One region of the Enterococcus avium genome, then DNA from elsewhere that is predicted to be linked to it. Evidence: riboswitches for the same ligand, from Rfam matches in the RefSeq annotation. Region 1 holds a riboswitch; the other holds the start of a gene.
The links. Region 1 has a riboswitch for FMN ahead of AUF14_RS07300 (ECF transporter S component). Riboswitches for the same ligand answer to the same signal wherever they lie in the genome.

Region 2: it holds a riboswitch for FMN, as region 1 does, so the genes downstream of both, ribD (bifunctional diaminohydroxyphosphoribosylaminopyrimidine deaminase/5-amino-6-(5-phosphoribosylamino)uracil reductase RibD) here and AUF14_RS07300 (ECF transporter S component) in region 1, are expected to answer to the same signal.

What each region holds. Positions count from the first base shown of each region.
Region 1 covers NZ_NBSL01000002.1:1,421,908-1,427,480, reverse strand. Annotated here, with positions in the region: gene AUF14_RS07315 (segregation/condensation protein A) at 1-522, shown strand, start outside; gene scpB (SMC-Scp complex subunit ScpB) at 519-1,100, shown strand; gene AUF14_RS07305 (pseudouridine synthase) at 1,101-1,817, shown strand; FMN riboswitch at 1,886-2,004, shown strand; gene AUF14_RS07300 (ECF transporter S component) at 2,126-2,719, shown strand; gene AUF14_RS07295 (ferredoxin) at 2,801-3,010, opposite strand; gene AUF14_RS07290 (helix-turn-helix domain-containing protein) at 3,039-4,025, shown strand; gene AUF14_RS07285 (RecQ family ATP-dependent DNA helicase) at 4,016-5,410, shown strand; gene AUF14_RS07280 (LysM peptidoglycan-binding domain-containing protein) at 5,479-5,573, shown strand, end outside.
Region 2 covers NZ_NBSL01000003.1:284,463-290,035, forward strand. Annotated here, with positions in the region: gene ribA (GTP cyclohydrolase II) at 1-427, opposite strand, end outside; gene AUF14_RS17045 (riboflavin synthase) at 420-1,022, opposite strand; gene ribD (bifunctional diaminohydroxyphosphoribosylaminopyrimidine deaminase/5-amino-6-(5-phosphoribosylamino)uracil reductase RibD) at 1,026-2,081, opposite strand; FMN riboswitch at 2,314-2,450, opposite strand; partial or broken gene AUF14_RS17055 (family 1 glycosylhydrolase) at 2,561-2,716, opposite strand; gene AUF14_RS17060 (PRD domain-containing protein) at 3,136-3,999, opposite strand; gene AUF14_RS17065 (glycoside hydrolase family 1 protein) at 4,023-5,426, opposite strand; gene AUF14_RS17070 (beta-glucoside-specific PTS transporter subunit IIABC) at 5,504-5,573, opposite strand, start outside.

The sequences.
Region 1 (5,573 bases):
CCTAAGCCTGAGGTGGCATTTGAGTATGATGACGAAGAAGGAGAAGATCCACGAGACGCTCTAGTCCAGCAATTATTAGAATACCGAAAATATAAGTATGCTGCTTCGGTATTGTCGGAAAAGGAAGAAGAGCGTAGCTTGTTTTATACAAAAGCCCCCATGGATCTTTCCGAATATGAGGAAGAAATCTTACCTTTACCGAAAAATCAATTGAATACCATCGATCTCTTTTTAGCCTTGCATGATGTTTTACAACGAAAGAAAAGAAATCAGACAATCGAAACAACTGTAACCGCCGAGACGATTACGGTTGACCAAAAAGTGAATGAGATTGGTCGTCGATTAGAAAAATTATCTGAGAATGAAGGCTTACCACTAGAGTCTTTTTTTGTGCAGTATACCAAGGATGAAATGATCACAACCTTTATGGCGTTGTTGGAATTGATGAAAAAAGGTCAAGCTACTGCAACTCAGGAAGAAACATACGCACCAATTTTGATTTTTAAAGGAGTAATTGTATGAATCAATTAAGCCAGATTGAAGCGATGCTTTTTGTGGTAGGTGAAGAAGGGATTAGTTTAGAAGAACTGGCCTTTACTTTAAAACGCCCTACTCCGGAAATCTATCAAAACATTATAGATCTGAAGGAATCATATGAAACGAATGCTGCTTCCGCATTAACCCTGTTAGAGGTTGGAAATCACTTTGTTTTAAGCACGAAAAAGGAGTTTGCTCCTTTGTTAAAAGAATTTGCACGTTCTCCAATGGCTAACCGTTTAAGTCAAGCAGCTCTTGAAACACTTTCGATCATTGCTTACAAACAGCCAGTGACACGATCAGAAATTGATGAACTGCGCGGGGTGCAATCAAGCGGAGCAGTTCAAACATTAGTAGCACGACAGCTGATCGAAGAAAAAGGGCGTGTTGATGGTCCGGGTCGTGCAATTTTATATGGAACCAGCGCTTATTTCATGGACTATTTTGGATTAAAAGATATGGAAGAACTGCCGGATGTACAAAAGATGGAAGCAGATCTAGCTGATGAGGATGAACCATTAGATTTATTTTATGATCGCTTTAAAGAAGAGGATGGACAATAAATGGAAAGATTACAAAAGGTTATCGCCCACGCAGGAATTGCATCGCGTCGCAAAGCTGAAGAGTATATTACTGGCGGTCGGGTTAAAGTAAATGGTGAGGTTATAAAGGAGCTTGGAACAAAAGTAGGTAAGAAAGATATTGTCGAAGTTGATGGTGTACCAATCTATCAAGAGGAGCCCGTGTATTATTTATTTTATAAGCCTCGCGGTGTAATCTCAGCCGTTAGTGATGATAAAAACCGAAAAGTTGTGACAGACTATTTTGCAGCTGTTCCAGAAAGAATTTATCCTGTGGGACGTTTGGATTATGATACGTCGGGTATTTTAATTCTTACGAATGATGGTGACTTTTCACAACGATTAGCTCATCCAAAGCACCAAATCGACAAGGTGTATGTAGCTAAAGTAAAAGGATACGCAGAGAAAAGAGCTCTTTTACCATTGACCAAAGGTATCCGCATTGAGGGAAAGAAAACAGCACCGGCTCGTTTTGAAATCCTTTCAGCAGATAAAAAAGCCGAAACAAGTATCGTTGAATTAACGATCCACGAAGGCCGAAACCACCAAGTCAAAAACATGTTAGCAGCAGTTGGTTTGCCGGTTCAGAAATTAAAGCGAGAACGTTATGGTGATTTAACTTTACATGGATTGCGTCCTGGAGAGTATCGTCGTTTAAATACAAAAGAAATCAATACGTTGTTGAATCAGTCAAAATAGAAAATCATTTACTTGTTTTTTGAAAGTAAACTTGTTATAGTTAATTCACAATAAAAAAATAATTTATGGTTCGTCTTCAGGGGCAGGGTGAAAATCCCGACCGGCGGTGATAGTCCGCGAACTGCGCAAGCAGCCGAATCGGTGAGATTCCGATACCGACAGTACAGTCTGGATAAAGAAGATAGAGCTTATTTGAGTGAGATTGTATTCAAGTAACTCTATGCTTTTTTCTGAAGCATAGAGTTTTTTTGTGTCAAGGTCTGGCTCAAATGGTTCGTTGAAGATGATTCCGAAACGGAGGATTTCATATGAAGAACTTACGGTTACAAAAAATGACGGCAGTGGCAGTGGCAGCAGCAATGGGATTAATTTTACAACTTATCGCATTCCCCATTCTCCCTATGTTTCCTTTTCTAAAGTTAGACTTTAGCGATATTCCAGTGTTGATTAATATGTTTATCTTTGGACCATTAACGGGGATTGCAACAGCTTTTATTCGTTCATTGCTGCATTTGACAATGACCGGTTTTTCGATCGATAATTTAATTGGAGACTTTGCTAGTTTCTTCGCCTCAACTTTATATACCTTACCGATTTTTCTAATGTTTAGAAAAAGAACAACTTCGAAACGGATTTTAGGTTTAGGATTAGGTATCTTGGCGATGACGATTTTTATGAGTATTGCAAATTACTTTGTGATTACGCCGCTTTATTTGAAGGCATTTGGACTTTCAGCCGGACAAATGCTAGGAATGGGATTAGGACGCTATATTTTAGTAGGGATTGTTCCATTCAATATTCTTAAAGGTATATCTGTTAGCGTTGTTTTCTTAGTCTTACACGCCAAGTTATTACCGTGGTTATCGAAAAAGACGATGACCTCGCAACATCATTCAGTTTAGTTAAAAAATCTCAGACAATTTTGTCTGAGATTTTTTTGAAATTTGCTTGTTTTCGTGTACTTTTTTTAAAGTATGTTATCATTAATTTTGATATAAGATAGCATGAGACGGGCATCGTTTGGCTGACTGAATAACCGCCGCTTGTTGATCTTCAGGGATAAACTCGTGATTGGCTTCAGGCTCTCCAACAAATAGGACGAGACCGTCGTCAGTATAATCAAATATTTCTGGAGCGATCGTTTGGCATAACCCGCAAGCGATACAGCGCTCAGGAATGATTTCGCATTTCATTTTTTCACCTTCCACAGGAGATTTTACTATGACTTTTTTTATTCTAACGTTATTTCAATCTGGCTACAAGATAAGAACCTCGACTTTGTATCATTTATTGGTTGGAAAGCGAACAAGTTCTGTCTTGCTGCACGGTTTTTTTTATCATAATTTAATTTATTTAGGAGCGCTGCCAAATTTACAGGATGCTGACTTTCAGAGAGAACTTAAGAAATTAGTTGCTGCTGATTGGATTATCATCGATAAAGGCTTTGGGATGCTGACCTCTCGAGGCAAGAGGCAATTAGCTGAAAGAAAGTATGATCTTAATGGATTGGATAATTTACGTTATGGTCGCACACGGGAGAATTCTTGGCAACTGCTTCTATTTGCGGTGCAGGTCATTAGTCATTTATCTTATGGTAAAAAAGAATACATACCAATTGAAAATCGACCTTTCTATTTACAGCAGATCAAAAAATGGTTGGTGGGTTCTGGGCCAAATTTAGTCAAACACTTCCAGCAAGAATTACTGACGATTTTTCAACAACTGCCTTCCGAAGAAGCTGATTTTTTAGCTAATCAGTTTTCTGGCTATGATTTTCAAGGGAAGACAGCCTTTCAATTATTACCTGAAAAATACCAAAATGCTCCATGGAATCAACTTTTTCGACAGCATGCAATTGATCTTTTTTTGGCTCAGGTAAAAAAAGGAGAGCTGGCTAGATTATTATCAGCGTTGGATCAGCAGAATCTTAATAAAAGTATGTTGAAAACCAGAGAATACTTTCTAGCTGGTAAAACAGAAGCTGAAATTTTACGACTTCGACATTTAAAGCAAGGTACGATTAATGATCATTTTATTGAATGGGCTTTGTTAGAGAAAGCATTTCCCTTTGAACGATTCGAGCTGCTTGAATTTAACCAGTTAAGCAGTGAAGAGGTACTAGATCAACGATACCAAGAGTATGACATACCGTATTTAAATTTTCGTTTGTCACAAATTTATTATTTGAGGGAAAAACAATGGACTTAACACAATTATTAAGAGAAAAATTTCATCATGATCAGTTCAGACCTGGCCAGCAGGAAATTATTGAGACGATCCTAAATGGAGAATCAGTGTTAGGAATGTTGCCGACAGGAACTGGCAAATCATTGTGTTATCAACTGCCTGGTTATTTAATAGATGGGACAGTAATCATTATTTCACCGCTTATTTCTTTAATGGAGGACCAAGTAGCTCAGTTACAGCGACTTGGCGAAAAAAGAGCTGTGGCGCTCAATAGCTTGCTTTCTTCTTGGGAGAAGCAATGGATTTTAAGTGAAATTCACCATTATAAATTTATTTTCATGAGTCCAGAAATGTTTTTGAGTAGCGAGGTCCAAAAGGCTTTACAGGCTGCAAGATTAGCGTTGATCGTGGTGGATGAAGCTCATTGTATCTCTCAGTGGGGAATCGATTTTCGACCAGAATATCTGAAAATAGCCGATGGTATTAAATTCATTGGCGGCCCTTTAGTTTTGGCATTGACAGCAACGGCTACACCGGCAGTTCGAATGGATATTCAAAGGCTATTGTTTAGAGAAAATCAAGCAAAGGAATTTATTTTTTCTGTTGACCGTCCTAATATCAGTTACTTTGTCTACCAAAAGACTAAATTGGAAAAGCTACAAGAACTGATAACGACCTTAGAGGGTTCCGGTATTATTTATTGTGCTACTCGAAAAAAAGTTGAAGAACTGTATCAAACGTTTAAACACCAGCACGCGATTGCCTATTATCATGGTGGTTTAAGCGGTCAAGAACGACGAATGCTTCAGCAGCAATTTTTAGCAGACGATTTACGGATTTTGATTGCAACGAATGCATTTGGTATGGGGATTAACAAAGAAAATATTCGCTTTGTAATTCATTATGATTTGCCAGATTCGCCAGAGAATTATTTACAAGAGGTTGGTCGTGCCGGTAGAGATGGTCAGCCAAGTCAAGCAATTTTGTTATATGAAGCAGGTGATGAGTATATTCATCATTTTCTTCAGGAGCAAACCGATCAATCCAAAAAATTATTTGAGATCAAGCAACGAATGACTGATTTGGTCTTTGAGGATCCGTTAATAAAAAAATGGGAGCAATTTTTCCCCAACGAAAGCTCTCGCTTAATGGATTTATTAAGCCAACGAGGTAAGACTAAAAAAATTCAACTACAAAAAATGTTGGATTATATTTCGACAAAGGAATGTCGTCGAGCTTTTTTGATCGCTTATTTTGGTGAAACATCCGCTGGGGAAAATCATAATTGCTGCGATAATGATGGTGCTTTATTGAAGGCGAAACCAGTGAAACAGTTAAACAGTGAGGCCCACCTTTCTTGGGAAAAAATTATTCAAAAAATTTTTAAAAATGATGAGAAAGATTGAAAATTGACGCCACATTTTCAAGAGCTATGGTATAATACATGGCGATAGCATTTAGGAGGTTAGAGAAATTGAGTAGAAAAGATCGCTATAACGATACGAACAACGAACCGTGGGATCAACATATTTACGAATCTGATAGTGAAGAAGAAACCTATTCACGCAG
Region 2 (5,573 bases), on a different contig from region 1:
TATGTCCTCTTCGCACAAGCACGCCTCCAGCTTTCCCAATCAGAGGGAAAATATGCCCCGGTTTGTTAAAATCTGTTCCTTTTGCCTGGGGATCGGCTAGTGCTTTGATTGTTTTTGCTCGTTCATCCGCTGAAATCCCAGTTGTCGTTGACTGATGATCAACACTTACGGTAAAGGCTGTCCCGAAGCTGTCGGTATTTCTTTCGACCATCTCAGAAAGCTGCAATCGTTGAGCAATTTTTTCGGAGATCGGTGCACAGATCAATCCTCGAGCATGTTTTGTCATGAAGTTGACCGTTTCAGTAGTCGCTAGATTTGCAATTCCTACTAAATCTCCTTCTGCTTCACGATCGTCATCATCTGCTACAATCACAAGTTGACCCTTTTTTAACTGTTCAATGGCGGCTTCGATTTTTTCTCTATTCATACGACGTGTCCTTTCTTTGGGCTTTGACATATTTTCCTAACAAATCCGTTTCAATATTGACCAATTCTCCTCGCTGTAAACTCCCCAAATTGGTTTGATCCTTCGAGTGGGGAATCAGGCTCACAGAAAACAGGCGATTCGTGGCTTCTGTTACGGTCAGGCTTACACCATTAATTGCTATCGAGCCTTGAGAAATAATTTCACCAGTCAATTCTCTTGGGTAGTCAAACGTTAAAATCAAGGCATTTTCTAACACTCTTTTTTCGACTAAGCGGGTCGTTGTGTCGATGTGTCCAGCGACAAAATGACCTTCAATTCGACCGTTGAAGGCTAACGCACGTTCCAAATTTACTTCGTCAGAAACTTTTGCCTTTGAAAAAGACGTTCGTTGATACGTTTCTGGCATAATTTCAACCGTAAATTCCTGCTCTGATTTTTTGACAGCGGTCAAGCACACACCATTGATCGCCATACTATCGCCAATCTGATAATCTGCTAGTAGTTTTTTAGACGCTCGGCAGGTTAACAGAATGGTCCTTCCACGAGGAATGATTCGTGTCAGTTTGCCCTTTTCCTGAATAAGTCCTGTAAACATCTGCTACACTCTCCTTCCGGCGATTCGAATGTCTGATCCCAATTGTTCAATTGATATGTCGCTTAGTGCAGTCACCTGCTCCACTAAGCGTGTGCCGGTAAAACTAGCTGTGCCATTCCCGCCGATAATTTTCGGCGCAAGATAGGTAACCAGCTCATCCCAATAGCCGCTTGCTAAAAAGGCATCATGGATAGCAGCACCGCCTTCAACATAAAGGGATTGAAGGTTTCTTTTGGTTAATTCTGTCACAACAAAAGACAGGGAAAGAGCCTGATTTCGAATGACTTCGACATGCTCAGGCAGAGGAATCTCTTCATCCCTTTCGGTGAAAATGAGCACCGGACTGCTGTCAGCTTGAAAAAGTGCGAGTTCCTTATGGGCCAATACTTCTCCTTTTCGATCCAAGACCACTCGGTAAGGAGGAAATTTATCTTCGTCGGTCGTTCCTAAGGTTGGATTGTCGATCAAAGCGGTTTGACTTCCAATCAAAATCGCTTGATAATCCCCCCGTTCTTTACGAACTCGTTCCCATGCTTCTTCTCCTGTTAAGGGTGTTCTTTGACCAGCTAACGCAATTTTCCCATCTAAGGTCATGGCCTGCTTCAACGTGATAAACGGCCGTTGCTGCTCATGATAAAAATTGTAATGACGATTCAGACTTCGAACCTCCTCCTCTAAAACCCCTGTAACCACCTCAAGCCCTTGCTCTTCTAAATACTGTTTTCCCTTTCCTGCCACGAGGGGATTCGGATCAAGTTGTCCGATGACTACCCGTTTGATCCCACTTTCTAGAATTGCTTGGGTACATGGCGGCTGCTTGCCATAGTGATGACACGGTTCCAGCGTGACATAGAGTGTTGAATTTAATAGTTTTTCGGGAGTTTCACATGATGTCAGCGCATTTTTTTCAGCATGAGGCTGACTATAAGCTAAGTGCGCGCCTTTTGCGATCACCTGATCATCTTTGACAATCACTGCGCCAACTAAGGGGTTCGTAAAGGTTTTGCCTTTGCCCTTTAACGCTTCCTTGATCGCAAGCCGCATAAATTTTTCATGCATACCAATTCCTCCTTTCCAAACAGCTATTTCGCTTTATCGTATTATTTTTTTCAAAAAACGGGAAAAATAATTCTATTCTCGTTACGCATAGCATTTTTCTAACCTGCTGAAGCAGGAAGAAAAACTGCCAAAAAAAAGACCTCGTGTAAGCACATACACGAGGCCGTAACAGATAAACTCAAAGAAACCATAATGAAAAAAGGATAGACCTTCCCCATCATATTTCAGATAAGTTTTTCTTCTCCCATCCAGACTTTAACTGTCGGTTCCAGACTCACACTGGATCAACCGCAAAAAATGCGGGTCACGGACTTCAAGGCACGCCTTGTCACCGTCGGTCGGGAATTACACCCTGCCCCGAAGAATACTATTCAATTCACGAAAAATACTACTATTCTTTTTTTGAATCGTCAACAGAATAATTTTAAAATAACAAAAAACATCAATTATAATCTCTAGAAAAACAGATCATTAAACCGTTATTTTAAATTCTCTCCGTTACTTGCTATCACCTGCTTATACCAGTCAAATGATTTCTTCTTGCTGCGTTTTAACGATCCCCTTCCTTGGTCATCACGATCCACATAAATAAACCCATAGCGTTTACTCATTTCACCAGTTCCCGCAGAAATTAACCTTTGCTTCCAAGTCAACTATTCTAAGTTCCTTAGCAGATACAATGAACTATCTTAAGAAGACGGATTGCAATGAGATTTATGATCTAATTGACCGTTGTGAGAAAATGTATATCATTAGCCGTTAGTGCGTAATATTTATTCCATTCAGAATAATTCTATTCAAGATTATTCTATATGGAATTATCTTTAGTATTTCATTTGATTGTCGTTTCCTAAGTGCCAACCTACAAGAGCTAAAACTTTGCAATATGAACTGACTCTGTTGGGGAAGATCATTTACTTGACGGAAATGTTTCACTATAAAAATACAGAAAATCGTGATTCAACTACCACTTCCGATAGTTGAACCACGATTAATTTGTTTCTCTGATCTAGAATTGATCAACGATTTTTCCCAAACAATCCATTTAGTTATTTCAAATACTTTTTTCCCTTTCTCGTTCCTGTTCCTCCACAATTCGATGAAGATGGACGAGTAAATAGATTTTCTCTTGTTTTGTGATATCCAAGCCGTATTCCTTAGAGATAAAAATTTCAAAGGCTCTGATAATAGCAACTTCTTTGGTCATTTTTACGGCTAACGTTTGGTACAGCTCTTCCTTATCCTCATCAGGAAAGAGATTTCCCTCATAGACTCGTTCACTGAAATAGTTTAGATGGGTCAAAAAGCGAGAATAAGTAAAGGTATCACGGTTTATTTTTCCGCCTACGATTCTTTGAACGATTTTTTCAAAATTATTCATCAGTTTGGTAATACTCTGATCTCTCTGATGGGAGGAAGATTCCAGCTTGGCGTTAACAAAATGAAGTCCAATGGCTGTAGCTTCACTATCTGGTAGTTGAATTTGAAGCTCTTTGTTTATTAAATCCACTGCATACCTGCCGATACGATATTCATTTTTGTGGTAGAGCATCACATCAGGATAATTGAAGTTTTCACCTACGTTTCCCTCCTTGAGACGCTTTACGACAAATGAGATATGATCGGATAAAGACAAATAGAGGTAGTCTTTTACCTCTATTTGATAGCTGGTAGCGGCATGATCGATAATCTTTTTCACCAAGTTTATATAGGTATCATCCAGGGTGCTGGCTAATTGAACAAAGTTGGTTAGCATTTTGTTATCTGTTAAAATAAACACCTTTTCGATTTCATCGTCTTGTATTTCATGACCGATCGCTTTGTTATACCCAATGCCCTTTCCCATTAAAATGCATTCAGTCCCTGCTTCATCTAAGGCTAAAACGAGAGAATTATTCATCACTTTTAGCACCTGCATTGGCTCACCGCCTTATCTTTTCTCTAATCTGTCAGCCCGTGATTTTGAATCACGTTTTGATACCAATAAAAACTATCCTTAGGAATTCGTCTTAAATCCTTTAAATCGTGATCCGCTCTATTTACATAAATAAATCCATAACGCTTCTTAAAGCCTTGATGGGAACTTAATATGTCCATCACTGACCACGGACAATAACCGAATAATTCAACTCCGTCTTGAATCGCATCATAACAAGCTGCAATGTGATCGCGAAGATAATCAATTCGATATTGGTCATGAATTTTTCCATCCTCAGTCAACACATCCGCTGTCCCTAATCCATTTTCAGTAATAATCAACGGTAATCGGAATTGACGATAATACTCATTCAGGACCAGCCGTAACCCCATTGGATCAATTTGTGCACCGTATTCTGTAGCGATTAAATGTTGGTTTTTCTCCACTCGGAAGTATCCATACAGATCAAAATCAACATCTTTTTCCCGGGTTCCGAATGGGTGCGTTTCATCAGCTGGCAAATAGCTAGCTACGAGTGTCCGATAGTAATTCAGCGCAATAAAATCTGGTTTTGCCGCATTAAGAATCGTTTTATCTTCCGGTAGTATAACTGGTGCAATGCCTGCCTTTTCTAAATAAGTTTGATAATAACCAGGATATTGTCCGAAGCAATACATTTCCAACGCATAATTTGTTTTAAAATTATCATTCATTTTAGCTGCCCAAATATCCATCGGCTTGTTGGAAGCCGGATAGGTCATCGTTGATGAAACTGCTGGTCCGATGCTGCTGCCTGGAATCATTTCATGGCAATCATTCGTCGCATGGGCATGAGCCACAAACATGTGATAATCCATTTGCGCCCGAACACGTTCTCGGTCCTCTGGCTTCACATCGTACATATTCATTCGTTCGTCCACGCGAATCATCAAGTTTTGTTCATTATTCACTTGCCAGTGCTTCACTCGATCACCAAACGCTTGGTAGCATACTTGGGCATATCGTCTAAAAGCATCCACACAAGCTCGTGCCTCCCATCCATTATACTTTACAGCAAGCGCATAAGGTAAATCAAAATGATATAAGGTCACAAAAGGAACAATCTCATTTTCAATCAAGCAATCGATGACCTTATTATAGAAGGCTATTCCTCGTTCATTCACTTCACCGTCTCCATCAGGAATAATGCGCGCCCATGAAAGCGAGAAGCGATACGTTTTTAATCCTAATTCTTTCATCAGCTTGATATCTTCTTCATAACGGTGATAAAAATCACTCGCTACTTTTGTGTCCGCCTGTTGAGCAGAACGGGTAAATGAATTGTGGTCAGTAACAGATTCCCCTTTGCCGTCCTCATCCCAAGCTCCTTCTATTTGAAAGGCTGAGGAAGAAGCTCCCCACCAAAAGTTTTCATCAAATTTTTTCATATAATTTTAGCTCCTTCATACTTTTTCAAATACATGATGTTTATCAGAATACAGCTCATCTGCACTTCTTGGGTTGTTTAAATTGCTGAATTCGTCAGCAAAAATAATAAGCTGCTGTTTGTTTCAATATGATTATCTTTGGTTGAA